Regions from separate parts of the Mesorhizobium sp. CNPSo 4689 genome, predicted to be linked through region 1. Evidence: predicted binding sites of a transcription regulator. Region 1 holds the regulator's gene; each other region holds the start of a gene.

The links. Region 1 encodes LexA, which represses DNA repair genes until DNA is damaged. Its sites were predicted from a motif close to TGTTCNNNNTGTGTTCNG; they were not measured.
Region 2: the regulator LexA is predicted to act here: its motif matches at 4,980-4,997, upstream of AC04SI_RS06895 (helicase-related protein).
Region 3: the regulator LexA is predicted to act here: its motif matches at 5,423-5,440, upstream of recA (recombinase RecA).
Region 4: the regulator LexA is predicted to act here: its motif matches at 2,229-2,246, upstream of ssb (single-stranded DNA-binding protein).

What each region holds. Positions count from the first base shown of each region.
Region 1 is NZ_JBWLUZ010000025.1:13,496-20,744, forward strand. Features, by position in the region: partial or broken gene AC04SI_RS24570 (alpha/beta hydrolase) at 1-758, opposite strand, end outside; gene kynU (kynureninase) at 788-2,035, opposite strand; gene lexA (transcriptional repressor LexA) at 2,493-3,233, shown strand; partial or broken gene AC04SI_RS24585 (ComEC/Rec2 family competence protein) at 3,227-5,714, opposite strand; gene gltX (glutamate--tRNA ligase) at 5,816-7,240, shown strand.
Region 2 is NZ_JBWLUZ010000003.1:373,355-380,603, forward strand. Features, by position in the region: gene AC04SI_RS06880 (CarD family transcriptional regulator) at 1-130, opposite strand, end outside; gene fdxA (ferredoxin FdxA) at 501-839, opposite strand; gene AC04SI_RS06890 (RNA-binding S4 domain-containing protein) at 989-1,375, opposite strand; gene AC04SI_RS06895 (helicase-related protein) at 1,388-4,813, opposite strand; gene AC04SI_RS06900 (TetR/AcrR family transcriptional regulator) at 5,505-6,089, opposite strand; gene AC04SI_RS06905 (FAD-dependent oxidoreductase) at 6,173-7,249, shown strand, end outside.
Region 3 is NZ_JBWLUZ010000007.1:155,737-162,985, forward strand. Features, by position in the region: gene AC04SI_RS13645 (NADP-dependent isocitrate dehydrogenase) at 1-540, shown strand, start outside; gene AC04SI_RS13650 (glutathione S-transferase family protein) at 553-1,179, shown strand; gene AC04SI_RS13655 (hypothetical protein) at 1,215-1,337, opposite strand; gene alaS (alanine--tRNA ligase) at 1,348-4,014, opposite strand; gene recA (recombinase RecA) at 4,264-5,364, opposite strand; gene AC04SI_RS13670 (carbohydrate kinase family protein) at 5,647-6,591, shown strand; gene AC04SI_RS13675 (pseudouridine-5'-phosphate glycosidase) at 6,628-7,249, shown strand, end outside.
Region 4 is NZ_JBWLUZ010000007.1:33,195-40,443, reverse strand. Features, by position in the region: gene AC04SI_RS13065 (hypothetical protein) at 1-215, opposite strand, end outside; gene AC04SI_RS13060 (ATP-dependent Clp protease proteolytic subunit) at 288-893, opposite strand; gene AC04SI_RS13055 (SRPBCC family protein) at 916-1,206, opposite strand; gene AC04SI_RS13050 (ArsR/SmtB family transcription factor) at 1,384-1,698, opposite strand; gene AC04SI_RS13045 (cupin domain-containing protein) at 1,743-2,162, opposite strand; gene ssb (single-stranded DNA-binding protein) at 2,348-2,869, shown strand; gene AC04SI_RS13035 (hypothetical protein) at 2,897-3,049, shown strand; gene AC04SI_RS13030 (hypothetical protein) at 3,049-3,207, shown strand; gene AC04SI_RS13025 (OsmC family protein) at 3,328-3,744, shown strand; gene AC04SI_RS13020 (hypothetical protein) at 3,901-4,728, shown strand; gene AC04SI_RS13015 (hypothetical protein) at 5,152-5,589, shown strand; gene AC04SI_RS13010 (type I secretion system permease/ATPase) at 5,741-7,249, shown strand, end outside.

The DNA.
Region 1 (7,249 bases):
TGAAATGGTGCCGGTCCGGCTCGACCACCGAGCTGGTCGCAGCGCCGAGGCCGGTCCAGATGTTGGCCAGCAGAGCGCTCTGACGCAGGAACTCGGCGCGCTCGCCACCGCCGACCCAGCAGGTCAGGCGTGCATTGTCCATCGGGCGCAGAAGGGCCGGGCTTTCGGTCAGCGCTTCGGCATCGTCGATCGCCAGCGTCTCGTTCATGGCGGTGCGCATGAGCGGGCGCAGGTCGTGCACACCCGAGATCGACACGACATGGCGTATGCGCCCCGTCACTCCGGGCGACAGAGGCGTGGTTGCGCTCGCCATCCGGCTGGCGAGATGGCCGCCGGCGGAATGTCCGATCAGCATCAGCGGCCCGTCGACCAGCGCCGCCGCCTTGCCGATCGCCGCGCCGACCTCCCTGACGATGCCGGCGATGCGTATCTCGGGACATGGCGTGTAGGAAGGCATCGCCTTGGCCTATCGGCCCAGCGGCAAGATGCGACCAGAAACTCTTGTCGAACGCTTTCCAATAGCCGCCGTGCACGAACACAACGAGCCCGTTGGGTGAGGTGCCCGGCAGGAAAAGATCGAGCCGGTTGCGCGGTCTATCGCCGTAGACGATGTCGAGCCGCGCCCTGCCCTCGGCCGAAAGAGCGTCGCGAAAGGCCCGCGCGGGCTCGACCCAAGCGGCCGGCCAGCGATCGCCGCCAGCGATGTTGGCGCCGTTCGTATAGGCGTTGTTCCAGTCGGAAATACGATGTTCGAGCACCTATGCCCTCCCCCTGCTCTCCTTGCCGCTCAGGTGACCGCTGTCTTGACAGCGAAACGTGCGTCCTTCCAGGCGCCGCTGCGCAGGATGTCTGCCAGAACTTCGACAGCGTGCCACACATCGGCGTAGCCGACATAGAGCGGGGTGAAGCCAAAGCGTATGGTCGACGGCGCCCGGAAATCGCCGATCACGCCACGTTCGATAAGCGCCCGCATGATCTGGTAGCCGTGCTCGTGCATGAATGAAATCTGGCTGCCGCGCCTGGCGCTGTCACGGGTGCTTTCGAGCGTGAGACCGTAGGCACCGCATTTTGCCTCGACGAGTTCGATGAACAGATCGGCCTGGGCGATGCTCTTCTTTCTCACGGCCGCCATGTCGACATCGTCCCAGATGGCGAGTGCGCCCTTCAGCGTGCGCATCGACAGGACCGGCTGTGTGCCGCACAGAAAACGGCGGATGCCGGTGCCGGCTGCGTAGGATTGCTCGAAAGCGAAGGGCCGTGCGTGGCTCCACCATCCGCTGAGCGGCTGCTGCACATCGGCATGATGGCGCTCGGCCGCGTAGATGAAGGCCGGAGAACCCGGACCGCCGTTCAGATATTTGTAAGTGCAGCCGACCGCGAAGTCGGCATTGGCCTTATCCAGTTCGACCGGCATGGCGCCCGCGGTGTGGCAGAGATCCCAGACGATCAGCGCCCCCGCGTCATGGGCGATGCGCGTCAGCGCGGTCATGTCTCGCAGTTCGCCTGACTTGTAGTTGACGTGGTTGACCAGCACCACGGCGACATTTTCGTCGATCAGCTCCTCGATCGTCGGCGCGTCGACGCCAGCGAGGCGGAGAACGGTGTTCTTTCGGGTCGAGGCCACGCCTTCAGCCATGTAGAGGTCGGTCGGAAAGCTGTCGCCTTCGGCGACGATGACGGGCCGATCCGGCCGCATGGCCATTGCGGCGTGCAGAACCTTGTAGATGTTGATCGAGGTGGTGTCGCAGACCACCGTTTGGCCGGACGCTGCGCCGATCAGGCGCCCCAGCTGGTCGCCGAGTTCGAGCGGCATGTCGAACCAGCCGGCCGTGTTCCATGCGCGGATGAGGTCCTGCGCCCATTCTTCGGTCGCCGCCTTGCGCAGCGCGTCGAAAGCGGCATGCGAGGCAGCGCCCAGCGAATTGCCGTCGAGATAGATCACCCCTTTGGGCAGGATGAAGCGGTCGCGCAGCGAGCGCAGTGGATCCGCGGCGTCCATCGCCTCGACGGCCGCAAGATCAGGAACTGCGGTCATGATATGTCTGCTCCCCTCTGCAGGACACCGGCACGCAATGACGACACACAGGCCGATCGGTACTTTCTCTCATCACTCGCCATCGCACTGCAAGAACCTGCCTTGATGACTTGTCGGCCCAACGACAACCCCTCGACCTTTGCTCAAAGTTGGCATTTTGAGTTCGTTTCGTTCACGGTGCATCGAGCGGGCTGGATGGTCGAACACAGCCCGACCCGGGAATGTCTGCGCCAAATGATTGCCGGTACTGGAGCCTTCCAAGTCGGGCTGAGGCCATAAAAGAAAACAAAATCAATGCGATGAAGCCGGACTCTGAGGGAGTTTGACATTCTCTGTCGACCACAACATCGTTTCGGGCACCTTAAGCCATTCATTAAACTTTAAACGGTTGCGGAACACAAATGGAACAGATAGTGTTTGTTCTGGTTTTGTTTTTCTGATTCCGTTGGGGGCCGCGATGCTGACACGCAAACAACATGAACTGCTGATGTTCATCCATGAGCGGCTGAAGGAAAGTGGTATTCCACCATCCTTCGACGAGATGAAGGAGGCGCTCGACCTTGCCTCGAAGTCGGGCATCCACCGGCTGATCACGGCGCTGGAGGAGCGCGGTTTCATTCGTCGGCTACCCAACCGGGCGCGCGCTCTCGAAGTGCTGCGCCTACCCGATTCGATCGCTCCCGGCCTCAATGCGGCGAAAAAGTTCTCGCCGAGCGTCATTCAGGGCAGTCTTGGGCAGGGCGGTCTCGGGCGGCAGATCAAGCCGATGGCATCGTCGCGCACGCCCCAGGCGGGCAACGACGACGATGCGGTCGCGGCAGTGTCCATCCCGGTGATGGGCCGGATCGCGGCCGGTGTGCCGATCGACGCCATCCAGCATCAGACGCACTCGATCTCGGTGCCGCCGGACATGATCATGGGCGGCGAGCACTACGCGCTGGAGGTCAAGGGCGATTCGATGATCGAGGCCGGGATTTTCGACGGCGATACGGTCATCATCCGCAATGCCGATACGGCGAGCCCGGGCGAGATCGTCGTGGCACTGGTCGACGAGGAGGAAGCGACGCTGAAGCGCTTCCGCCGCAAGGGCGCTTCGATCGCGCTGGAAGCCGCAAACCCGGCCTATGAAACCCGCATCTTCGGGCCCGACCGGGTCAAGGTGCAGGGCAAGTTGGTTGGCTTGATCCGGCGCTACTGAGGCGGCGGTGATTGTTTTGGCGGCGGTTTGCTGGCCTGCCTTTCGGGTCTCTTGTAAGACGGCAGGCCCCTCGCCTCGCGCGAAAATCTGCGCTGCTCGTGCCAGGGCCGGTACGGCTGCTCGATCGCGAAGTCTATCTCCGCTGGCGCGATTGCCGATTGCTGGTCGAAGAAGACGGCGGCGCTGCCCAAGCGGGCAAGCTGCCGTTTCTTGACGACAAGGACAAGCGGATTGCGGCAAGGGTCGTAGGCGGTGGCGTCGTTGACGATGATCAGGGTCGCGAAAGCACACGCTCTCCACGCGTCCTTGCGGTCTTCTGCATACGCGATGATGGCGCCGGACGGATGCCGTGCGAGGCACAGACCGGCGCTGCAGTAGAAGGGCGAGCCCGGCGGCAGGTCGGCCGGATCCATGTCGAACCGCGCGTCTCCCTTCTCGAAGGTCTCCGGTACGACAATGGTTTCGGCTTTCAGTGCCCGTTTCCAGTTGTCGGTGGTGAACTCGTTCGATCGCACCCGGTTGATGGCGAGTCCCCCCCGCCGATCGGCATGACCACCAGATGCGCATCCTCCGAGATCAGGACATCCGGCGTGCGGGTGTCGGAGACCGTCAGCAGGCCGGCGAGCGCGAATGGAACGGCTGCCAGCCTGAGCCATGTCGTCGCCATGGTGGCGATGACCAGCGCGATGGTCACCAGCAGCACCGACTGAATGGAGATCAACCCGACGGCATCGACCGGCGAGCGCTCGGAAATCCATTCCGAGATCGCGATCATCGCCGTCAGCCCTTTGCCCATCAGATAGAGGGAGGGCCAATCGAGCCCGAAAGGCATCAGCAGCGCGCTGATTACGGCCAACAGCATGACGACCGAGACAATCGGCATGACGGCCAGGTTGGCAAACAGGCTGAGCGGCGACACGCGCTGAAAATGCCAGATGGCGAAGAGCGCTGTCGCACCGCCAGCGATGATGGAGGTCATGGCGAGACCGCCCATGCCGAGCAGGAATTTTCGCGTGACGAAGGCGAGCGGCGATCGCCTTGGCGGCGGCGATGTCGCCCTGCCGGCGCGGTAGTCCGACCAGCCGGCATAGGCGCCGACAAGGGCCGCGGTTGCCGCAAACGACATCTGGAAGCTCGGGCCGACCACTTCGTGCGGCGACACCAGGATGACGGCGATGGCCGAGATCGCCAGGTTACGCATGGTCAGCGCCGCGCGCGGTCGAACAGCACGGCGACCAGCATCACCGCCAGCATGATGAAGCTGCGTTCGGCGGCGACGACGATGCCGGAAAAGACGAGGTAGGCGGCGATGGAAAAGAGCGCTGCGGCGGCCGCATATTTCTTCACCGGCCGGCGCGAAGCGAAATCGGGAAACAGGGCGAAGGCGCCGCGCAGCAGCCCCATGATGGTGCCGGCGACAAGCGCCATGTGCAGGCCGGAAATCGAGATGATGTGGTAGATGCCGGTGCGCCGCATCGCTTCGTTGATCTCATCCGGGATGCCGGCGCGTACGCCGACCATCAGTGCCGCGGCAATCTCACCTTTGGGGCCGCCAATCTGACCGCGAATGTGGTCTGCGATGTTCTCCCGGGCGTTCTCGATCGCGGACGCCAGGCGCGTCGTGGATGGCGCGTCTTCGCCGGCGCCAGTTTTGGAGGCAACAGTCTTCGGATTGCCGAGGAAAAAGCCGCTAGCTCCGATGCCAGAAAGATAGCTGTCGAAGGAAAAGTCGTAGCTGTCCGGCCGCACCGGTCCGGTCGGCGGAAGCAGCCGGGCATAGCCGGTGATCAGGGAACCGGCCGTCATATCCGGAGGAACTTTCCGCGCCGAAAGCCTGACCCGCTCCGGCGCGTAGCGCAGCTTTGGGTGGGCGGTCGAAATCACGTCGATGGTCAGCCTGACGCGGCCGTTTTCCATTTCCTCCAGACTGGCGAGCCGCCCGGTCAGCCGCGTCTGGATCTCGGAGCCGAGCATTTGCGTTCCGGCACGCCAGGTTTCGACCTTGGCGGCGAGCAGGCCGAGTGCGCAGAGCAGCGCCGCCATGAAGCACAAATGCGTCTTCTGCCATGACCGCGAGACCACCGCGCAGGCCGCCATCAAGGTGACCACGGCGACGGGCCTGTAGAAATCGGGTTCCGTCGCCAGCGAGAAATAAAGGATCACCCCGCATGCCAGAAACACCGGCACCAGCAGGAAGCCTATGCCGCGGTCAAGCTCCGTGCCGGCTGCCGCAGCGATGCTTCGGCGGATTGCGGGACCAGAAAGGCGGCGGAGTGATGCGTGGATCCGCCTGACCGGTGCTTTCGTGGGGATAGGCGCCGGTACGCGATTGCCGGGCTGCAAAAGCTCAATGCCGGATTGCGGCGCTGGCGACAGAACCAGCGCCGGCTCGGCGTACGGAACATCGGCAAACAGGGCCCGCTCGCTGACGCTGCTCGTCGCGCCCTCGCCCTCCTCCGCACCCCGGCCTCGTCCAGCCATCGGGTCTGCCCCTTGCGCCCCAGACCTCCTATGCTACATGAACGCGCAACGCGCGAAAGTCCGCGCAATCACATCCGCTTTCTGCGCTTTCCGAGAGTTCCATGTCCGACAAGGTCGTCACCCGCTTTGCCCCCTCGCCGACAGGCTATTTGCACATTGGAGGCGCGCGCACGGCGCTGTTCAACTGGCTCTATGCAAAACACACCGCCGGCACGATGCTGCTGCGCATCGAGGATACGGACCGCGAACGCTCCACCGCCGCCGCCACCACGGCCATCCTCGACGGGCTGTCCTGGCTTGGCCTCAGCTGGGATGGCGAGCCGGTATCGCAGTTCGAGCGCGCGCCGCGCCATCGCGAGGTGGCTGAGGAGCTGGTGCGCATCGGCAAGGCCTATTACTGCTACGCGACGCCGGCCGAGCTGGAGGCGATGCGCGAGGCCGCACGTGCCAAGGGCCTGCCGCCCCGCTATGACGGCCGCTGGCGCGACCGCGATCCGTCGGAGGCGCCTGCAGGCGTCAAGGGCGCGATCCGCATCAAGGCGCCGACCGAGGGTGAGACGGTGGTGCACGACCGCGTGCAGGGCGAGGTGCGCTTCCCCAACAAGGATCTCGATGATTTCATCATCCTGCGTTCGGACGGCAACCCGACCTATATGCATGCCGTCGTCGTCGACGACCATGACATGGGCGTCACCCACATCATCCGCGGCGACGACCACCTGACCAACGCCGCGCGCCAGACGGTGATCTACAACGCCATGGGCTGGGAGGTGCCGTCGATGTCGCACATCCCGCTGATCCATGGCGCCGACGGCGCCAAGCTGTCGAAGCGGCATGGCGCGCTCGGCGTCGAGGCCTATCGCGCGATGGGGTATCTGCCCGAGGCGCTGCTCAACTATCTGGCACGGCTCGGCTGGAGCCATGGCGACGACGAGGTGATGTCGATCAAGGACATGATCGCCTGGTTTGACATCGGCGACGTCAACAAGGGCGCTGCCCGCTTCGACTTCGCCAAGCTCGAGGCGCTGAACGGCGTGCATATGAGGCGCATGGGCGATGCAGAACTGCTCGACATCTTCGTCGCCACGCTGCCCTATCTCGAAGGCGGCCCGGCAATCGCGGCGCGCCTCGATGACAACAAGAAGGCGCAGCTGCTCGCCGCCCTGCCCGGCCTGAAGGAGCGGGCGAAAACCTTGGTCGAGCTCGTCGATGGGGCCGGTTTCCTGTTCGCCGTGCGGCCGCTGCCGGTCGACGACAAGGCGGCTTCATTGCTCGGTGGTGACGCACGCGCGATCCTGGCTGGCGCTCACAGTGTTTTGAAGGCAGTTTCCGGCGAGTGGACTGCCGCTGCGGCGGAGGCGGCGATCCGCGAGCTCGCGCTGGCCGAAGGCCACAAGCTCGGCGCCGTGGCCCAACCGCTCAGGGCCGCCCTCACCGGCAAAAGCACCTCGCCGGGCGTGTTCGACGTGCTTGCGGTGCTCGGCCGCGACGAAAGCCTTGCGCGTATCGCGGATCAAATCGATTAGGAAAACTGG
Region 2 (7,249 bases), on a different contig from region 1:
GGCCTGCCACTTCTTGCTCGTCGATCGACACGATCTGGCCGACGCCATGCGCCGGATAGACAATGAACTCGCCGGTCTTGAAACCGTGACGCGCCGCGGTGGACTTCTTCTGCGGGGTGATCGTTGCCATACGCCCTGAACTCCTTGTTGTAGCGCCGGCGTGGCGGCGCCGGCTGAAACTTCGCGCGATCGGGGTGGCCGACCGTTAGCCGCACAACAGACGAACCCATCCGGAAAAGCGACCGGCAAACCGCAATATCGCGACCGCCTGCCCCAGATCGCTCTGGTCCGGATTGAGAAGTTCACCTTTCAGTGATTTGGGGCGTTTGCGCCATAAATCGATGTTGTGTCACCGGCATGTTTGGCTGATGTAGCACAAAAAGTCGGAAGAATCAAGGTTTTGCTGCATTAGCGAAGGCAACGGGCCATCACCGCCTGTCAAGACAGTTCATGTCTCATGCCCGTTACGCAGCGTCACGCCGGCCGAACCGGCGCGACCGTCAGTCGCCTTCGCCGGGCTCGGCGGAGAAATATTTCTCGAACTTGCCGGCCTCGCCATCGAAGGTCTTGGCGTCTGCCGGCGGCTCTTTCTTGGCGGTAATGTTGGGCCATTTCTCGGCGTATTCGGTGTTGACCTGCAGCCATTTTTCAAGGCCCGGTTCCGTATCGGGCTTGATCGCGTCGGCCGGGCACTCCGGTTCGCAGACGCCGCAGTCGATGCACTCGTCGGGGTGGATGACGAGCATGTTCTCGCCTTCGTAGAAACAGTCGACCGGACAGACCTCGATACAGTCCATGTATTTGCATTTTATGCAATTGTCGGTCACGACATAGGTCATCGGTCGGCTCCGGGACGTCCCATTTTGTTGGGCTTTTTTGGTGAGGTAACGCCTTTGCCTGCCGCTGGCAAGGGCGGCCATTCTCACCGGTGTCGGCGCTTCCGGAATGGATTTCCAGGGCGAGACGTTGGTGAAAGTCGCGCGTGCCTTCAATCGTCGCCGATGAGCCGCTCGGTTTGGCGGCGTTCCTTCTTGGTCGGCCGGCCGCTGCCGGCGTCGCGCAGTGCCGGAATCGCATCTGGAACGGCCTCGCCCTTCGGCGCCGGCGGTGGCGACATGTCCTCGTAAAGCAGGCGCGCTTCTTCAGCCGGGCCGCGCCGGACACCCGCACCGAGCACCTTCCAGACGAAGATGCGCCGCTCCAACGTGATGGTCAGGACATCGCCAGGCTTGACCAGATCCGAGGCCTGCGCTGCTTTGTCGCGATTGATGCGCACGCGTCCGGCGACCACCAGCTTCGCCGCCAGCGAGCGCGATTTCACCGCGCGGGAAAAGAACAGCCATTTGTCTATTCTCTGGCGGCCTTCGGCAACCATCGGACCTTTGACTTACTTCTTCAACTGGTCGCGCAAAGCGGCGAGCTTGGCGAAGGGCGAGTCCGGATCGAAACGCACCGGACGCTCCTCGCGCGGCTTTGCCTGGAATGCAGGCTTGCCACTCTGTGCGCCGCCCTTGCCGTCCTGCCGGCCGCCTTTCCAGTCGGGCCGGCTCTCGCGGCGATCGGGACGCTCACCCTGCGGCTTGCCCTCGCGCCGTTCTCCGGCCTCGCCTTGAGGCTGCGGCCTCGGCTTGAACTTGCTGCGATCGAAGCGCGGCTTGCCGGCACCGTCGCGCTGTTCGCGGCGACCCTCCTGAGGCGGCCGGCTGCCGGGGGCGGCTTCAGTGCCTGCCGGCGCATCGCTGCGGCTCTGCGCAGCCTGCCCGTTGCGCGGACGATTGTCCCGGCGGTTGTCGTGATGGCGGTGACGTGGGCGCTGCTCGAAACGACCCTGCCGCCACAAAAGGATGGGTTTTGGTTCTTCAGCCTCTGGAGCGGGCTCGCCGGTGGCGGTTTCCGCGGCCGTTGCGTCTTCGCTTGCAGATGAAGTCTCGGCGACCGGTTCTGCCGATGCGGCATCGACTTCGACAGCTTCGGATTCCGCCGCCGACTCTGCCGGTGCGGCCTCAACCTCGGCAGCTTCGGGCTTTGCCTCTGGCTCAGCCTCTGTTTCGGCGGGCCCTTCTGCAGCAACGGCTTCGGCTACTGGCGGCGCGTCGTCCGTGGCCTCTGCGGGCGTCTCCGGCTGCGCGTCGGTAACAGCCTCCGCGGCTGCGTCAGCGACGGGCTCCGCAGGAATTTCAGCCTCTACAGTGGCAGCCGCATCAGGCTCCGAACCTTCGGCCGTGGTCTGAGCGACAGTGTCGGCAACGGCTTCCGCCGCCACAGCCTGCTCGGCCTTTGCCGCCTCTTCCGCTGCCAGTTTGGCTGCGCGCGCGGCATTGTCCTGCGCTTCGAGCCGCGCCTTGACTTCGGTGGCAGGCTTCGGTTCGGCGCGGTAGCCGAGACCCTTCAGGATCTCTTCCATGTCGTCGGCGGTGGCGCCAAGGATCGACATCATCGGCGGCGTCACCATGAAGGCGTTGCCGTCATAGGCGCCGTCGGGGCGCTGTCCGAGGCCCGGCTTCCAGTTGGTCGCCGGACGGATCAAGTCGGCCAGCCGCTCGAGGATGTCGACGCGGACCGCGCGGCGGCCGAGATTGCGGTAGCCGGCGAGTTTGTAAAAGGATTTGTCGAAGGTCGGATCGATGACCACCGAGGTGCGGCCCGACGCCAGGGCGTGAACCACGTCGCCAAAACCCGGCTTCTCCTTGCCGTCATTCTTCAATGCCCAAAGCAATGTCACCAGTCCGGCAGGCGCCGGCTTGACCAGCGCCGGCACGAAGACATGGTAGGCGCCGAAGCGCACGCCCAGCCGGCGCAATGCGGCGCGACCTTCCTGATCGAGCGACTTCATCTCTTCGGCAATGTCGCGGCGGTTGATGAGGCCGAAATTCTCGACCAGCTGGAAGGCGATGCCGCGGCCGATGCCGGTGATCTGGTCGGCGTTCTTCAAGTCGACCAGCGGCTTCAGCAGGGATTCGACCTGGAAGTTGACGAAGCGCTCGGCGCGCGCCGCGACCTTGTCGCGGGCGGGACCGGTAAGCTGCTCGTCGGCCAACAGGACAAGGCGCGGCTTCAGCGGCTCGTCGCCGGCGACCAGCGTGCCGACCGGCGCGCCGATCCAGCGCAGCGTGCCGTCGGAGCCGAGCGCGATGTCGCCATTGGCGCAGGCGCCGAAGCGTTCGGCGCGCGCCTCGAATTCGGTGGCCAAAGCCTTTTGTGCCGCCGTGCGTACGGCCTTGGCATCCTCGCCGCCGGCGCTCTGGTCGGCGGTGAAGCGGAACCCTTGCAACTCGCCGACATGATGGCCTTCGACAAGGACGGTTCCGGTAGGGCTAATTTCGGCTTCAGGCATGGTATTTTCTCTAAGGCGCCGCATGAGGACGGAAGTCCTGCGGTCTACGAAGCGTTTCGTCAACCGCTCATGCAGCGCATCCGACAATCTGTCTTCGATTTCGCGCGTCTTTTCCTGCCAGTGTGCCTGATCGGCCAGCCAGCCGGGCCGGTTGGAAACGAAAGTCCAGGTGCGGATCTGGGCGATCCGGTGCGACAGCGTGTCGATGTCGCCGTCTGTCGTGTCGGCACGCCGCACCTGCTCGGCCATGTAGTTCTCGTCGACATGGCCATGCCGGGCGAGGTCCATATAGATCGAGGCGATGAGGTCGGAATGCTGGGCCGGCGCGATCTTCCTGTAGTCGGGGAGCGCGCAGGCTTCCCACAGCAGCGCCACTCGCTTGGCGTCGGTGGCCAGAGCGCGGATGTCCGCGTCGCGCGACAGGTGCTCGAGCGCTTGAGCATCGACCGCCGGCAGCGCCCGCGTCAGGCCCTCAACCGGCGCGTTGGTCTCGATCGAGCGCTTCAGCGCATCGAGGCTGGCGAAATCGAAATCGGCGGTGCGCCATTGCAGCACCTTCACCGGATCGAAATCGTGCCCCTCGATCTTCTTGACCAGTTCTTCGTCGAGCGGATCGACCTGGCCGGTGACGCCGAAAGTGCCGTCGCGCAGATGTCGGCCGGCGCGGCCGGCGATCTGGCCGAGTTCGGCGGATGTGAGGTCGCGAAACTGGTAGCCGTCGAACTTGCGGTTCTGGGCGAAGGCGACATGGTCGAGGTCGAGGTTGAGGCCCATGCCGATGGCGTCGGTGGCGACGAGGTAATCGACATCGCCGGACTGGAACAGCGCCACCTGGGCGTTGCGGGTACGCGGCGAGAGCGCGCCGAGCACGACGGCGGCACCGCCCTGCTGGCGACGGATCAATTCGGCGATGGCATAGACCTCGTCCGCCGAGAATGCGACGATCGCCGTGCGCCGGGGCAGACGGGTCAGCTTCTTCGAGCCGGCATAGGCGAGGTGCGACAGCCGCGGCCGCGTCACCACCGAGACGCCCTTCAGCAGGCGCTGCAGGATGCCGTGCATGGTGGCCGCGCCCAAGAGTAGCGTTTCCTGGCGGCCGCGCAGATGCAGGATGCGATCGGTGAAGATGTGGCCGCGCTCGAGATCGCCGGCGAGCTGGACCTCGTCGATGGCGACGAAGGCGGCGTCGGTCTCGCGCGGCATGGCTTCGACGGTGCAGACCGAATATTTGGCGCCCACCGGCTGGATCTTCTCCTCGCCGGTGATGAGCGCCACCTTATGAGCGCCGACCTTTTCGCAGACGCGCGTGTAGACTTCGCGCGCCAGCAGCCTGAGCGGCAGGCCGATGACTCCGCTTTCATGCGCCACCATGCGTTCGATGGCGAGATGGGTCTTGCCGGTGTTGGTCGGGCCGAGCACGGCCGTCACGTCGCGGCCCGAAAGGATCAGCGGCTGGGAGTGTTTCGGCTGGATGTTCATCGGCTCGGAAATAACGCTTCTGCCGCTCGTTGCCGGGGAGCACGCCAGTGGTGGCGCGTGTGACAGCCGACACATAAGGATTTCAGGCGCGAAGCGAAAGCGGAATGTTCCGCAGATGGGGCGAAGAGCCGTCCGGCTCGCGCGAAATCCGGTCCCGATTAAGAGTTGGAACGAGTCTGGAACGAATCGGCGACGAATCACCGACTCTCGCTGATTCAGGTTTTGTTCACGGCTACATGTGGATTTTTGGGTGGCGAGTCTCACCACATGCTGAATCGCTAAACTGGCCCGATTTATGCAGAGAGAACAACGCTGTTAACTTTTGCCGGGGAACGATCGCCGCACCCAGCTCGACCTCGGCCAACATTATGAAATCGTTGACTTTTCCTAACGGACCTTAACCATTTGGCCGAGATTTTCGGGCCTCGCCGTTAACGTTTCGGCCAAAGCCGGAACGAATCGGCGACGAATCAGCGATGTCAGTATGTTCCCGGTTTGTTCACCCCAACAGGTTGTGCTTAAAACAGGTTTTCCACCGAGGAGTCACAGCTTGTGACGTCGGTTTTGCACAGCCTTGGCAGCTGCCGTTAACCTTTGCGTGCCACTCCGGCACAGATCGGTGTTGGGCGCACCGGTCGGCCCGATCATAGCACCACGACCAGGCTCGGCCAGCAATGCCAAAACGGCTGCTTCAGGACAGATCCTCTTCCGTCACATAGCGCTGCAAGGCAGAGCCGACATTCCGGATTATCTCGTCGTGGGAGAGGGCGACGACCTGAGGAAGCCGCAGCAGGTATCGGCACATCGCCAAACCCAGCAACTGGCTTGAGACGAGACCGGCTCGTCGACCCGCATCGGCGGGGTCGCCGACCGCCGCAACCACTGGCCTCACCTGGCTGGCAAACACCTCGCGCAGCTTTTCGGCAGCAAAGTCGTTGGACATCGCCGAACGCAGCAGAATTGTCATGCCAGGACCGCTGGCCGGACCTTCCCAGATTTCGAGAAAGCGCCTGATCAGTGTTTCGCCGATGGCGGCTCGGTCAATCATCCGCAGCTCCGGCAGATGCAGGTCGACAACCGCCGCCCTGGCGAACAGTTCGTCCTTGCTGCGGAAATAGCGGATCACCATGGCCGGATCGATCGAGGCATGCGCCGCGACATCGCGGATGGAGGCGCCGTCATAGCCGCGCTCGGCGAACAATAGCCGTGCGGCCTCGAGGATATGGGCCCGCGTGCGGTCCGACTTGCTGATTTTCTTCGCCTGATTCTGAGCCATGAAAATTCATATGCCAACGACTGTTGACAAATGCAATGGCGTCGATTAGAAAGTCAACACTTGTTGATAAACGGAGAGAGAAAATGTTGCCCGATACAACGGAAGTCCTGATCATTGGCGCCGGCCCGACCGGCATGGCGCTGTCCATCATGCTGCACCAGGCCGGTGTCGATCACGTGCTGATCGACAAGCTGGCGCAGGGCCTTCAGACTTCGCGCGCCGGCGTCATCCATGCGCAGACGCTGGAAGCGCTGCAGCCTCTCGGTGTCACCGAGCGGCTGGACGAACTTGCCCTGAAGCTGCAAAATTTCGCCATCCGCGACCGCAACCGGGCGCTGCTCAATCTTGATTTCGGCAAGCTTCCATCAAGGCATCCCTATCTGTTGATGCTGCCTCAGAACCTGACCGAGCTGGTGTTCGCCGAGCGGATCGCTGCCCTGGGCGGCGTCATTCATCGCGAAGTCGAGGCCAGGGCGGTTGTTCACGATGCTGACGGCGCCCGCGTGACGGTGGTCGAGAACGGTCGCGAGAAGCTGATATCGGCGCGCTACGTCGTCGGTGGTGACGGCATGAACAGCCTGGTGCGTAGCGCGACCGGCATCGAGTTCGACGGCGCTGCCTATGACGGGTCGTTCGTGCTTGCCGACGTCCGCCTCGACTGGCCGATCGGGCCGAAGGAAGTGTCGCTGTTCTTTGCGCCGGCCGGGCTGGTGGTGGTGGCGCCGCTTCCGGACGGGTCATACCGTATCGTTGCAACAATGGATGACGCGCCGGAAAAGCCAGGGATTGCCGACATCCAGGCGCTGCTCGACAGCCGTGGGCCGACCAGACAGCGCGCCCGGGTGCTCGACCTGGCGTGGAGTTCGCGTTTTCGCGTGCATCACCGCCTGGTCCGGTCGTATCGCAAGGACCGGTTGTTCCTCATGGGCGATGCCGCGCACGTGCACAGCCCGGCAGGGGGACAGGGCATGAACACCGGCATTATCGACGCGGTCATGCTTGGCGAATTGCTCGGCGATGTGGTGAACGGCGTGCGCACGGAAGCCGAGCTCGACCTCTACGAAAAGCTGCGGCGACCGGCGGCCCAGGAGGTGCTTGAGCTGGCGGGCAGGATGACCGAGATGGCACTTACCCGTAATCCGGTGAAGCGGTTCGTCCGC
Region 3 (7,249 bases), on a different contig from region 1:
TTCCAGGAGGTCTACGAGCAGGAGTTCGAGGCCGAGTTCAAGGCGAAGAAGCTGTGGTACGAGCACCGGCTGATCGACGACATGGTGGCCTCCAGCCTGAAATGGTCGGGCGGCTATGTCTGGGCCTGCAAGAACTATGACGGCGACGTGCAGTCCGACACGGTGGCGCAAGGCTTTGGGTCGCTCGGCCTGATGACCTCGGTGCTGATGACGCCGGACGGCAAGACGGTGGAAGCCGAAGCCGCGCACGGCACCGTCACCCGCCACTACCGCCAGCACCAGAAGGGCGAGGAGACCTCGACCAATTCGATCGCCTCGATCTTTGCCTGGACGCGCGGGCTGGCCCACCGCGCCAAGCTCGACGACAATGCCGAGTTGAAACGCTTTGCCGAGACGCTGGAAAAGGTCTGCATCCAGACGGTCGAGAGCGGCTTCATGACCAAGGACCTGTCGCTGCTGATCGGCCCCGACCAACCTTGGCTCTCGACCACCGGCTTCCTCGACAAGATCGACGAGAATTTGCAGAAGGCGATGGCCTGACCGGCAATCGCGATGGGCAAGCCCATCGTCTACGGGGCGGACTACAGCGTCTATGTGCGCATCGTCCGCCTCGCGCTCGAGGAAAAGGGCATCGACTACGATCTCGTGCCGGTCGATGTCTTCGCGACGGAGGGCATTCCGGCCTGGTATCTCGAGCACCATCCGTTCGGCCGCATCCCGGCCTTCGAGCATGACGGGTTTCGCCTGTTCGAAACCAGCGCAATCGCCCGCTATGTCGACGAGGCGTTCGACGGCCCGGCGCTGCAGCCAAAAGACGCCCGCACCCGCGCAACCTTGAACCAGATCATCGGCATGCTCGACGCTTACGGCTATCGCGCCATGGTCTGGGATGTCGCCGTCGAGCGGCTGGAGAAGGAAGCGCCAGACGAGGCACTGATCGCCAGCGGGCTTCGCCACGCCGACACGGTGCTGCGGGTGCTGACGGCTCTGAAGAGTGAGGGGCCGTGGCTGCTGGGGTCGCAACTGACCCTTGCCGACCTGCATGCGGCGCCGGTCATTGGCTATTTCCTCAAGGTTGCCGAAGGGCGAGAAACGCTGGCCACGTTTCCGGAGATCAGGGATTGGTGGGCCCGCATCGCCGGGCGCGCGAGCTTCGTCAGGACCGAAAAGGCCGATTGAGCCGCCGCAAACCGGGCCCAGCAGAAGGCAATGGGCTAGAATCCTATCTCGGGCCGGGTGACCATCAGCCTGAGTATGGCGAGCACCGCGGCGAAAGCCGGAAAGCCGGAAAGGGCTTCCCCGGTCAGACCATAGCCGCCGAGAACGAGGACCTTCATGTGGTGGCTTTCAGGCGGCCTCGAGCGCCGCCCTTACCGCTGCAATCGCATCGCCGGCCTTCGAGGCATCGGGGCCGCCGGCCTGGGCCATGTCCGGGCGACCGCCGCCGCCCTGCCCGCCCAACGCGGCGGACGCGACGCGCACCAGGTCGACGGCGCTGAAGCGGCTGAGCAAATCGTCGGTCACGGCGACCACGACGCTGGCCTTGTTGTCCTCACCGGCGCCGACGAAGACGACGACGCCGGAACCGAGCGACGACTTGCCGGCATCGGCCAGCGGCTTCAGATCCTTCGGCGCCACGCCGGAGACGGCCTTGCCGAGGAAGCCGACGCCGGCAACGGTCTCGTTCTCGGCCGGCGCACCGGCAGCGGCACCACCGCCCAGCGCCAGTTTCTTGCGCGCTTCGGTCAGTTCCTTCTCGAGCTTCTTGCGCTCGTCGAGCAGCGCCTCGACGCGCGCCGGCACGTCGGCCGGCGAGATCTTCAGCGTCGCGGCAACCGTCTTCAGCCGCCTGTCCTGCTCGTCGAGATGTTTCCTGGCGGCCTCTCCGGTCAGCGCCTCGATGCGGCGCACGCCGGCAGCCACCGCGCTGTCCGAAACGACGCGCACCAGGCCGATGTCGCCGGTCGCCCTGACATGCGTGCCGCCGCAGAGCTCGACCGAATAGGGCCGGTTGGTCTTGGCGCCATGCAGGCCGGTGCCCATCGACACGACGCGCACCTCATCGCCGTATTTCTCGCCGAACAGCGCCATGGCGCCCTCGGCAATGGCGTCGTCGACCGACATCAGGCGCGTGGTCACCGGGCTGTTCTGCACGACGATCTCGTTTGCCATGCGCTCGACCTCTTCGAGATCCTCGGGCGAAATGGGCTTGTTGTGCGAGATGTCGAAGCGCAGGCGCTCGGGCGCGACCAGCGAGCCCTTCTGCGCGACATGCGTACCCAGCACCTCGCGCAGCGCCTCATGGATCAGATGCGTCGCGGAGTGGTTGGCGCGCAGCCTGGTGCGGCGCGCATGATCGACCTTCAGCTCGACGGCAGCGCCGGTCTTGACCGTGCCGCTGGCCACCTTGCCGAGATGCACGAAAAGCCCGTCGGCCTTCTTCTGCGTGTCTGATATCTCGATCGAGAACCCTTCGCCTGATATGACGCCGGTGTCGCCCATCTGGCCGCCGGACTCACCGTAGAACGGCGTCTGGTTGACGACCACGGCAACCGCGTCACCCTTGTTCGCGCTGTCGACGGTCTTACCGTCGCTGACCAGCGCCAGGATGAGGCCTTCCGCCTGCTCGGTCTCGTAGCCAAGGAACTCGGTGGCGCCGGTCTTCTCACGCACCGCAAACCAGACGGTCTCGGTAGCAGCGTCGCCGGAACCGGCCCAGCTCTTGCGCGCCTCGGCCTTCTGCCGCTCCATCGCATCGGTGAAGCCGGCAAGATCGACCGAAATGCTGCGCTGGCGCAACGCGTCCTGCGTCAGGTCGAGCGGGAAGCCGTAGGTATCGTAGAGCTTGAAGGCCGTCTCACCATCCAGCATATCGCCTGAGCCGAGCGTTTCCGTAGCGTCCGAAAGCAGGCCGAGGCCGCGTGCCAGCGTCTTGCGAAAGCGGGTCTCTTCCAGCTTCAGCGTTTCGGTGATGAGCGCTTCGCCGCGCCCGAGCTCCGGATAGGCCTGGGCCATCTCACGGACCAGCGCCGGCACCAGCTTCCACATCAGCGGTTCGTTCGCGCCGAGCAGCTGCGCATGGCGCATGGCGCGGCGCATGATGCGACGCAGCACATAGCCGCGGCCTTCATTGGACGGCAGCACCCCGTCGGCCACCAGGAAGCAGGAGGACCGCAGATGGTCGGCGATGACGCGGTACGAGCCGACAGTGTCGGCATCCGGGCCGCGGCCGAGCGCGGACGACGCTGCATCGATCAGATGACGGAACAGGTCGGTTTCAAAAACGCTTTCCACACCTTGCAGGATGGAGGCCATGCGCTCCAGACCCATGCCGGTGTCGATCGACGGTCGCGGCAGATCGATGCGCTCGTCCTTGGTCACCTGTTCATACTGCATGAACACCAGGTTCCAGAATTCGAGGAAGCGGTCGCCATCCTCCTCCGGGGTGCCGGGAGGACCGCCCCAGATGTGCTCGCCACGGTCGATGAAGATCTCCGAGCACGGACCGCACGGTCCGGTGTCGCCCATCGCCCAGAAATTGTCGGAGGTCGGGATGCGGATGATGCGATCGTCCGAGAAGCCGGCGATCTTTTTCCAGTAGCCGGCGGCTTCGTCGTCGGTGTGATAGACGGTGACCAGCAGCTTGTCCTTGTTCAGCCCGAACTCTTTGGTGATCAGGTTCCAGGCAAGCTCGATGGCGCGCTCCTTGAAATAGTCGCCGAAGGAGAAATTGCCGAGCATCTCGAAGAAGGTCAGGTGCCGCGCCGTGTAGCCGACATTGTCGAGATCGTTGTGCTTGCCGCCGGCGCGCACGCTCTTCTGCGCGGTCGTGGCACGCGAATAGGGCCGCTTCTCCAGGCCGGTGAAGACGTTCTTGAACTGCACCATGCCGGCATTGGTGAACATCAATGTCGGGTCGTTGCGCGGCACCAGCGGGCTCGAAGCCACGACCTCGTGGCCCTCCTTGCGGAAATAGTCGAGAAATGTCGACCGGATCTCGTTCACGCCACTCATGAGTGCTGCCTTTTTCGCGAAAACCGCCGGCAACCCGGCGGAAACTGGTCTCTGCTTTTCAGAAGATGCACTGGCCTTTTAGCGGGCACGCTCCACCCTGTCTAGAAACAGGGAATTGGGCCAATCCATGCCGCCCAAAAACAAAAACCGCCGGCTCGAGGCCGGCGGTTTGGAACGCGATACTGTAGAACTCGGTTACTTAAGCATCGGATAATAGACTAAATTTATGGCCGAACTCTGGCCGCTGCCTTACATGGCGCCGGATTCCTCCTCGAAGCCGTCGTCTTCGCCGCGCTCAGGGCCGCCATTTTCGAGGAATTTCTCGGCGATCAGCCCGGCATTCTGCCTGAGCGCCAGTTCAATCTCACGCGCCGTGTCGGGATTGTCGCGCAGGAACAGCTTTGCGTTCTCGCGGCCCTGGCCGAGGCGCTGCGAATTGTAGGAGAACCAGGCACCGGACTTCTCGACCACGCCGGCCTTGACGCCGAGGTCGACCAGTTCGCCGGTCTTGGACACGCCCTCGCCATACATGATGTCGAACTCGACCACCTTGAAGGGCGGCGCCAGCTTGTTCTTGACCACCTTGACGCGGGTCTGGTTGCCGACGACCTCGTCACGGTCCTTGACCGAGCCGATGCGGCGGATGTCGAGACGGACCGAGGCGTAGAATTTCAGCGCGTTGCCGCCGGTCGTGGTTTCGGGCGAGCCGAACATGACGCCGATCTTCATGCGTATCTGGTTGATGAAGATGACCATGGTGTTGGAGCGCGAAATCGAAGCGGTCAGCTTGCGCAGCGCCTGGCTCATCAGGCGGGCCTGCAGGCCGGGCAGCGAATCGCCCATCTCGCCCTCGATTTCGGCGCGCGGCGTCAGTGCCGCAACCGAATCGACGACCAGCACGTCGATGGCGCCGGAACGAACCAGCGTGTCGCAGATTTCCAGCGCCTGCTCACCGGTGTCGGGCTGCGAGATCAGCAGGTTTTCGAGATCGACGCCGAGCTTGCGGGCATAGACCGGGTCGAGCGCATGCTCGGCATCGACGAAGGCGCAGATGCCGCCCTTCTTCTGGGCTTCGGCCACTGTGTGCAGCGCCAGCGTCGTCTTGCCGGAGCTTTCCGGCCCGTAGATCTCGACGATGCGGCCGCGCGGCAGGCCACCAACGCCAAGCGCGATGTCGAGGCCAAGCGATCCCGTCGGCACCGTTTCGATCTCGACGACCTGCTCATTGGCACCAAGGCGCATGATCGAGCCCTTGCCGAAAGCGCGCTCGATCTGCGACAGCGCCGCATCCAGGGCCTTTGATTTGTCCACTGCCTTATCCTCTACAAGCCGCAAAGTATTCTGAGCCATGATACATCACCCCTTGGTCGTCAATGAAGGCCGGACAATCCGTAATCCCTGCCCTATTTGTACCTTTTTTGTTCTCGTTTGGCAAGGGGTATCAACCATCTGAAAAACAATCGATATCCGGATTTGTTCTTTTTTTGTCTCATCCCTTCGTTCCATGAACCATCCCGCATCCGATCAGGCGGTCCGATTGTTTTGATCCGCCGAATCGCTGCCTTGCCTGCGAAGCTCAGCCGCACAGCCTAGCGCTTGTGCGGCTGGAATAACAAAGGTCATATCGCCCGCATGATGAAATCCTCAAAGATACTGGCCGTGGGCGGCGCCCATATCGATCGGCGCGGCCAGGTAGCAGGCCCTTACGTGCCGGCCGCGTCTAACCCCGGCACGATGCGCGAGGATGTCGGCGGTGGCGTCTTCAATGCGCTGCGCAGCCTGGTGCGGCGCGGCGTTTCGGCATCGCTGCTTTCGCTGCGCGGCGGCGACGCTTCGGGCGAGACGGTGTCGCGTGCCATCGCCGCCTCTGGGATCACCGACCTGTCGGCGGTGTTCCTCGACCGCACCACGCCGAGCTATACGGCGCTGATCGACCGTGACGGCGAGCTGATCGTCGGCTTTGCCGACATGGCGCTGTACGATCTTGCCTTCGCCAAGCAGATCCGCCGCGCCAAGGTGCGTGAAGTGGTCGCCGCCGCCGACGCGATCCTGTGCGACGCCAATCTGCCGACCGCGGCACTCGAGCGGCTGGTGGCGCTGGCCGGCGTCAGGCCGGTGTTCGCCATTGCCATCTCGCCAGCCAAGGTGGTGCGGCTGATGCCGGTGCTCAGCAGCCTGGCCCTGCTGTTCATGAACCGGCGCGAGGCTGTCGCGCTGGCCGTGGTAGACGCCGATGCCTCCGAGCAAGGCCTGGTCGACGGGTTGCGGCGCGCTGGTCTGAAAAGCGGCGTGGTGACGGCGGGCGGCGCGCCGGTGCTGGGCTTCGACGGAGACGGGCTTTTCGCCGTCGTGCCCCCTGCCCCCCGACAAATCGCCGACGTCACCGGCGCCGGCGATGCGCTGGCGGGCGCGACGATTGCCGCCCTGCTGCGCGGATTGTCGCTGCGCGCCGCGCTTCGGGAAGGTGTCGCCGCCGCGATGCTTGCCATCGAGAGCAGCGACGCCGTGCCGGGCTTCACGGCGGCGAGCTTTGCCGAGGCGCTGGCCCTTGTGCCGCAGCCGCGGGAAGTGGCATGAGGTCGGCCAGTTCAGCTTGCTAGATCGGAGACGGAAATGACGCCGGAAACCGCCCGCCCCTTCATCGACATCCACAAGCCGGTGGCTGAGGCGCTGGCCGCGGGTCGTCCGGTGGTGGCGCTGGAAAGCACCATCATCACCCATGGCATGCCCTATCCCGACAATGGCGCCATGGCGGCCAATGTCGAGAAGATAATCCTGGACAATGGCGCGGTGCCGGCGACGATCGCCGTGGTTTCCGGCCGCATCAAGATCGGGTTGTCAGACGGCGAGCGCGAATCGCTGGCCATGACGGGTGACGCCATGAAGCTGTCGCGCGCCGATCTCGGCTTTGCGGTGGCGCAAGCGCGCACCGGCGGCACCACGGTCGCCGCCACCATGATCGCCGCTCATATGGCCGGGATAAAGGTGTTCGCCACCGGCGGCATCGGCGGCGTCCACAAGGGCGCGGAAAAGAGCTTCGACATCTCCGCCGATCTCGACGAGCTGGCACGCACGCCGGTCATCGTCGTCTCGGCCGGCGCCAAAGCGATCCTCGACATCGAAAAGACGCTGGAGGTTCTGGAGACGCGCGGCGTGCCGGTCATCGGCCATGGCTGCGAGACGATGCCCGCCTTCTGGTCCAGACATTCGCCGTTCCGGGCGCCGCTCACCTTGC
Region 4 (7,249 bases), on a different contig from region 1:
CCGATCTTGAACTGGCCGTTGCCGCTGGCAGGCAGCGCGTCGTCGGGTTCGGGTTCCGGGGCCGGCTTGGCGATGCGATAGTCGCCGGTCACGCCGGGAAGGGCGCCTTTCTGGGTCGAGCTGTCGTCGGCAAAGGCGGCTCCGGCCAGCATGCTGGCGCCGGCGAAGGCGGCGGTGACGGTGCAAACAAGTCTGGAAAGGCGGATGTCGGTCATCCCCGAACTATAGTGTCGCGCCGCTGGCGAGGCCAGACCGACGCGATCAAATTGCCGCGCGCCCGCTGCTCCTCAAGCAGCCTTCTTGCGGGTGTCGAAAACATGGTCGACGAGACCCCACGCCTTCGCCTCTTCGGCGGTCATGAAATAATCGCGGTCGAGCGTGCGCTCGACCTCCTCGTAAGTACGCCCGCAATGATGCGCATAAAGCTCGGTCATCCGCCGCTTGGTGCGCAATATGCCCTCGGCGTGGCGCTGGATGTCGGAAGCCTGGCCCTGGAAGCCGCCCAGCGGCTGATGCAGCACGATGCTGGTGTTGGGCAGGGCAATGCGCCGCCCCGGCGTGCCGGCCATCAGCAGGAACGAAGCCATCGAGGCGGCAAAGCCCATGCACACGGTCGACACCGGGCAGGAGATGTATTGCATCGTGTCGTAGATGGCGAAGCCGCTGGTCACCACGCCGCCCGGCGAGTTGATGTAGAGCGAGATTTCCTTGTCGGGATTGTCCGATTCCAGCGACAGAAGCTGGGCGCAGACCAGCGCCGATACGCCGTCATTGATCTCTCCGTTGATGAAGACGATGCGCTCTCGCAGCAGCCGCGAAAAAATGTCGAAAGCGCGTTCGCCGCGGCTCGATTGCTCGATCACCATCGGCACCAGATTGGCAAGGCCGCTCATCTTTTTTCTCCGATTTCCCTGTTCAGGCCGCGCGCAGCTGCATGTACGGCGCATTCGCAGCGACAGGCAGTTTGGATTGGGGTGCATCGAGCGACAGCCGGCAGCCGGCGCCTGCCATGGCGAGCACAGGCGTTGCTGCCCGGGCGAACCCGTCATGGACAATACGCAGATGCGTGCCGCCCGAAATCGTACGGTCGAGGGTAAACGTGACGATGCTGTCGAGCGCTTGGCTGGCATCGTCCGGCTCCGGCCGTTCGCGCCAGGAATAGCGCAGCAGCCTGCCGGGCTCGGCATCGAGGACTTCGCAATCGATCGGCGCGTCCGGCCTGGCAAAGGCAAAGCGGCGGCCGATCTCGGGCTTGATGTCGTTGGGGCATCATCCAGGCCGCCAGCAGCTTGGGCTCGGTCAGCGCGCGCCACACTTTCTCCGGCGGTTCCGGCAGCTCGCATTCGAATTCGAGCGAGTTCGCAGCACTTTTCGCATGCTTTGTCATGGGTCCATGTCCTTCAAAACAGCCTTCAGCTTTTCGATGCGCTCCGGCCAGAACGCACGGTAGCGCTCGATCCAGCCGAGCAGCGGGTCGAGTCCTTGCGGGTCGGCGCGGTAGTATGCGTTGCGGCCGGCCCGCCGCTCGGTGACCAGGCCGGCGCCGCGCAACACCGCCAGATGCTGCGAGACCGCCGGCTGCGATACGGTCATGCCGGTGCGCAGTTCCGACACCGTCATCTCGCTGGCGGCAAGCCGCTCATAGACGGCGCGCCGCGTCGGGTCGGCAAGGGCGCGAAAAATCTCTGCTTCGATCATGGCCAAAGCATAAGTGGATACTTATTGGTTTGGCAAGTGCTGTTTTATGGCGCCGCCGGAAGCCAGCGTCTCACCGGCTCGGCAGATCCGTCAAAAATTGCCTCGAAGATCGGGGATGCCAGCACGGCATGGATGTGAAGCGTCTCGGTGCCGACGTTTCGAAAACCGTGCTTCCTCTCCGCGGGCACAAGAAGCGACTGTCCCGCCGTCAGCGTCATGCGGTCGTCATCGATCCACATTTCGGCAGTTCCGGTGATGACGGTAAGCACTTCCTCGACCGAGTGCCAATGGGTCGGAGCCCAGACACCCGGCTGAACCCATTGTTCAAACAGGCAAAGCTGGCTGGCACCGTTGCTGGCGGAAGCCTGCATCCGGGTTTCCACGCCCGCCCGCCATTGCTCTCGCGGGTGATCCATATGTGCGATGACTCTCATTCGCAGCCGCCGCCCTTTCGATCCCGACATATTCGCAATTTCAAACAGGCACCCTACCTCTTGCTGACATTCCTTGACAGCTGGGAGTGACCAGAATAGAACAAAAAAAGAACAAAAACCTTGTGGGAAAAGGCAGCCACAGCAGGCGGGGATTGACCGTTGCCTGTAAGGTGCGGTCGGCAAAAATTTGTTTCGGATGAGCGCGGAGAAGTATGATGGCGGGTAGCATCAACAAGGTCATTCTGGTGGGCAATCTCGGGGCGGACCCTGAAATCCGTCGCCTGAACTCGGGTGAGCCGGTCGTCAACATCCGCATCGCCACGTCGGAAAGCTGGCGCGACAAGAATTCCGGCGAGCGCAAGGAAAAGACCGAGTGGCACAACGTCGTCATCTTCAACGACCAGATCGCCAAGGTGGCCGAGCAGTATCTGAAGAAGGGCATGAAAGTCTATGTCGAGGGCCAGTTGCAGACGCGCAAGTGGCAGGACCAGACCGGTAATGACCGCTACACGACCGAAATCGTGCTGCAGAAATTCCGTGGCGAGCTGCAGATGCTCGACGCGCGCGGCGAGGGCGGCGCCCAGGTCGGCAACTATGCCGGCGGCGGCAACAGCAGCCGCGGTTCCGATTTCGGCCAGTCCGGCCCGAACGAAGGTTTCAGCCGCGGCGGCGGTGGCGCCAAGGGCGGTGGCGGCGGCGGTTCGTCGCGAGAGCTGGACGACGAAATCCCGTTCTGAGGCCAATCGACTGCAGGAGAGGGCGCCATGTCGCTGGGACCGCTGCTTACCGCGCCCCCTCCAATTCCCTGGCATGCCTTCGCTGCCTTTGCTGCGTTGGTGACCGGCGCCACGCAGCTGGCGCTGCCCAAGGGCACGACGCGCCATCGCGTCGTCGGCTATATGTCTGGGCGGCGCTGATGCTTGTCATAGCCATCTCGAGTTTCTGGATCCAGGAGATACGCCTTGTCGGCCCTTTCAGCCCGATCCATCTGCTGTCGATCCTGGTGCTGGTCACCGTGCCGCTGGCGGTGTGTATGCCCACAGCCATAAGGTCACCACGCATCGTGGCGCCATGATCAAACTCTATGTTTTCGCGCTGATCGGCGCCGGCATCTTCACGCTGTTGCCCGGCCGCATCATGCACGCGGTCGTGTTCGGCCAGTAGTCAGCGCGATGCGCTTACAGGGAAGAATCCAGTGAAAGCACGGGTAAAGTGGGTCGAGGAACGTACCTTTGTCGGCGAGTCCGGCAGCGGCCATAAGGTCGTGCTGGGCACCGCTTTCGGCCCGGAAGGCAAGACACCGGGTCCGAGCCCGATGGAGCTGGTGCTGATCGGCACCGGCGGCTGCTCGGCCTATGACGTTGTCCACATCCTCGAAAAAGGCCGCGAGGCGGTCGAGGACTGTGTCGTCGAACTCGATGCCGAGCGAGCCGAGACCGAGCCAAGAGTATTCACCCGCATTCACATGCATTTCATCGTCAAGGGCCGTACGCTCTCGCACGACAAGGTGAAGCGGGCGATTGATCTGTCGATCGAAAAATACTGCTCGGCGACCGCGATGATGGCCAAGACGGCTGAAGTCACGCACGATTTCGAGGTGGTCGACACCTAGCGCTGGCGGTTTGCCACGTGAGGTGAAGCCGCGTCCTGGAACCCTTCGACTTCATGGGACATCCGGAATTGCCATACGGGTTAGTCGCAACGAGTGATGCCGCCAGGAACGGCGTGACTTCAGACGCTACGGGCTAATGCCCCAGGGGTTCCATCGTTGCTTCCTGCGCCGCGGGCTTCACCCGACTTGGCGTCTATTACTGCGTTTCAGAAGATGGGATGCTGGGTCGCTGACGCCGACTATGCACCATGGAGGCGCACAATGGAGCCCGACGAGAAGGCCAAAAACGACACCACGGTTGGTGACCACTCGGAAGAGAATGGGGCCGCCGAAGTCACCGCATCCGACGAAGAACGCGACATCTCCGAACCTAAGGCCGCGGATCCACGTGACGTCGATATCGGCGTGAACCAGGACTCGGAGGCTGGCGACGATGTCGATATGGCGGTGTCGATCATCGGTTCGAGCCCCGCAATCGTCGAACTCGATGCAGAGGTCGATCAGAAGGGCGAAATGGACCAGGACGCGGAGATCGCGAGCGAGACGGGCGATCCCGACGGTCGGGAAATCGACGTCGCGGTCGAACAGAGGCCCGAGGTCGATCAGAGAATCGAAGTCGATGTCGAAGTCAGCGAAGATGACGGGATCATCATCGTCGAGATCGATGCGGACATGGAAGACGATGTCGAAATCGAGAGCGATCTGGATGTCGACGTGGACGATGATGATGAAGACAGCCTCGAAGCCGAGATCGACCAGGAAACCGAAACTGACGGAAACGTCGATGTCGATGTGGAAATCCGCGATGACCTCGACGCCGAGGTCGATGTAGACATCGCCGCCCTCATCAAGACCGCCTTGCTTGGCGCCGTCGATGTCGCGGAGAAGGATGGCGCGACCGACATCGATGTCGACTTGTATGAGAAGGCTGCCGCCGATGGAGATGTCGGGGTCATCGTCGACTTGAGCGACATCGACGCCTGAGGTTTCCATGGCTTGAGCAATTCCAGGAAAAGTGCGTAGCGGTTTTCCGTCCGGAATTGCGTAAAAACAAATACTTAAGAGCAGGTCAGCTTCATCAAAAGCTGAACCGCTCTATGGGGAAGAAAGCCGGGGTTCGCCCCGGCTTTCTTCGTGCTTTCGGCTCGCACGGCAGCAACGCTTCGACTTTGGGCTACCCGGAGCGGTCCACCTGTTTGGGTCATCCATCATCCATAAGGACGAGCCAACTTGCATTGGGAATTGCCGTTTGGGCCGAATGCTCATTGGTAACTATTTTCCGCAGCGCGAAACAGGGATGCTTGCTGATCGGCGGGGTTTCAGGATCCAAATGGATCGTCGCCGTCGGTCCGCTCCGCAAGCAAGCGCTCGCCAGGGCGGCTGTCCTCGAACAGGGAGGGTGAACCCTTGTCTAAGAAAGCTTACGGCAAATTTGATCCGACCCAATTCAACATCGACGTTGATGCCGACATCGATCAGAAGCTCGATCAGGACCAGGATCAGGACGTGGACGTCGATACCGACCAGGACTCCGACGTCGATATCGACAACGAAAATTATGCGGACATCGACAACAAGACCGACCAGGACGCAGACACCGACAACGACGCCAAGGCTGATGCCGATGCCGACGCCGACGACAAGAGCGATGCAGACGCCAAGGCCGACGCGGACGCCGAGGGCGACGCCGACAATGACAACGACACCGACATCAAGGTCGATCAAGACAACGACAACGACGTGGATGTCGACCAGAAACAGCACGTCGACGTCGATGTCGACCAGGATCAATACGCTGAACAGGACGCCGACATAGACGTACACTTCGACTTCGACTTCGCCTGATAAGTCTTGCTCGCAAGGGGCGCCCGGATCTCATCCGGGCGCTTCCCGAGGCTGCCTGCAGCGAGCGCTGGCCGGGGAGCGCGGCCTCGGGCTGGTCCCGTCTGCCGGCGCTAGGCCGCCACTTTGACGCCCTCGCGGAGACATGTCAGCCATGAGTTTCTCCAAGGCCTTTGCAACGACCGACGTCGAGCGCGCATTCCATCATTGCAAGGTCTCGCTGCTCCTGGTTTTCGTGCTCAGCTTCTTCGTGAACCTGCTCGCTCTGACGGTCCCTCTCTATCTCCTGCATGTCTATGATCATGTCCTGTCGAGCCACAGTCTCGACACGCTGGTCATGCTGACCGGGATCGTGATCGTGGCGCTGGCGGTGCACGCAACGCTCGAAGCCCTGCGCCGCGCGATCCTCGCCCGGATCGGCGTCTGGCTCGACGACCGGCTTCAGACCTCCGTTCTTGTCGCGGCTGTCCAGTCGGCCTTGCGTAGCGATCCGGCCGCGGCGGCGCAGGCCTGGCGTGATATCGGTGGCCTGCGCTCCTTCTTCGGCGGCAGCGCCTGCACCTCTCTGTTCGATCTGCCCTGGACGCCGATCTTCATTCTGGCAATGATCATAGTGCATCCACTTCTCGGCCTGATCGGCCTTGTCGCGTCGGTTGTCCTGTTCGGGCTAGCGCTACTCAACGAGATAGCGACTCGCAAGCCGTTCGCCCGCTCCAGTGCCGCCTGGGCGGAGAGCCAGCACCGGTTCGAGGCGCTCCTGCGCAATGTCGAGGTCATCAGCGCCATGGGCATGCTACCGGGGGTGGCCCGCCTGCTGAATGACGATCAGTCACAGGCGAAAGAGGCCCAGCTCTCCGCCGCCGCACGCGCCAACGTCATCCAGTCCCTCGCTCGCTTCGTGCGGCTACTCGCCCAGGTCATCGTCATGGCCTGTGCAGCCTGGCTCGTGATCCTGCAGGATGTCAGCCCGGCGGCGATCTTTGCGACGTCGATCCTGCTCGGGCGGTCCCTGGCACCAGTTGAGGCCGCCATCGGCACCTGGAAGGCGGTTTCGAGCGTGCGCCTGGGCTACGGCCGTCTCAGGAAGATCATGGCGGCTGCGCCACAGCCGCGAAAAGCCATGGAACTGCCACGCCCCAATGGGCAGTTGTCCGTTGAACAGGTGACCTTCCTGCCGCCAGGCGCGAACACGGCGGCGTTGCGCCGGCTGAGCTTTGTGGTCAACCCGGGGGAGATCCTGGGAGTGATCGGTCCGTCCGGAGCCGGAAAATCGACCCTTGGACGTCTTATCTCCGGTACGATCGCTCCGACTGCCGGGCATGTGCGCCTTGACAGCGCGGACATGGGAATCTGGCTGGCCGCCGGCGGTCACCGGCACTTCGGATACCTTCCGCAAGACATCGAAATCTTCGGCGGCACTGTTCGGGAGAACATAGCCCGCCTGCAGGATGCGGCGGCCGATGAGGTGATCGCAGCCGCTGCCATGGTGGGATTTCACGACACGATCATGCGGCTTCCGCTGGGCTATGAGACCGACATCGGCGAGGGCGGCATGAGGCTGTCCGGCGGGCAGCGGCAGAGGCTTGGCCTTGCGAGGGCATTCTTCGGACATCCCCGCGTCATCGTGCTGGACGAACCGAACGCCAGCCTCGATTTCGAAGGC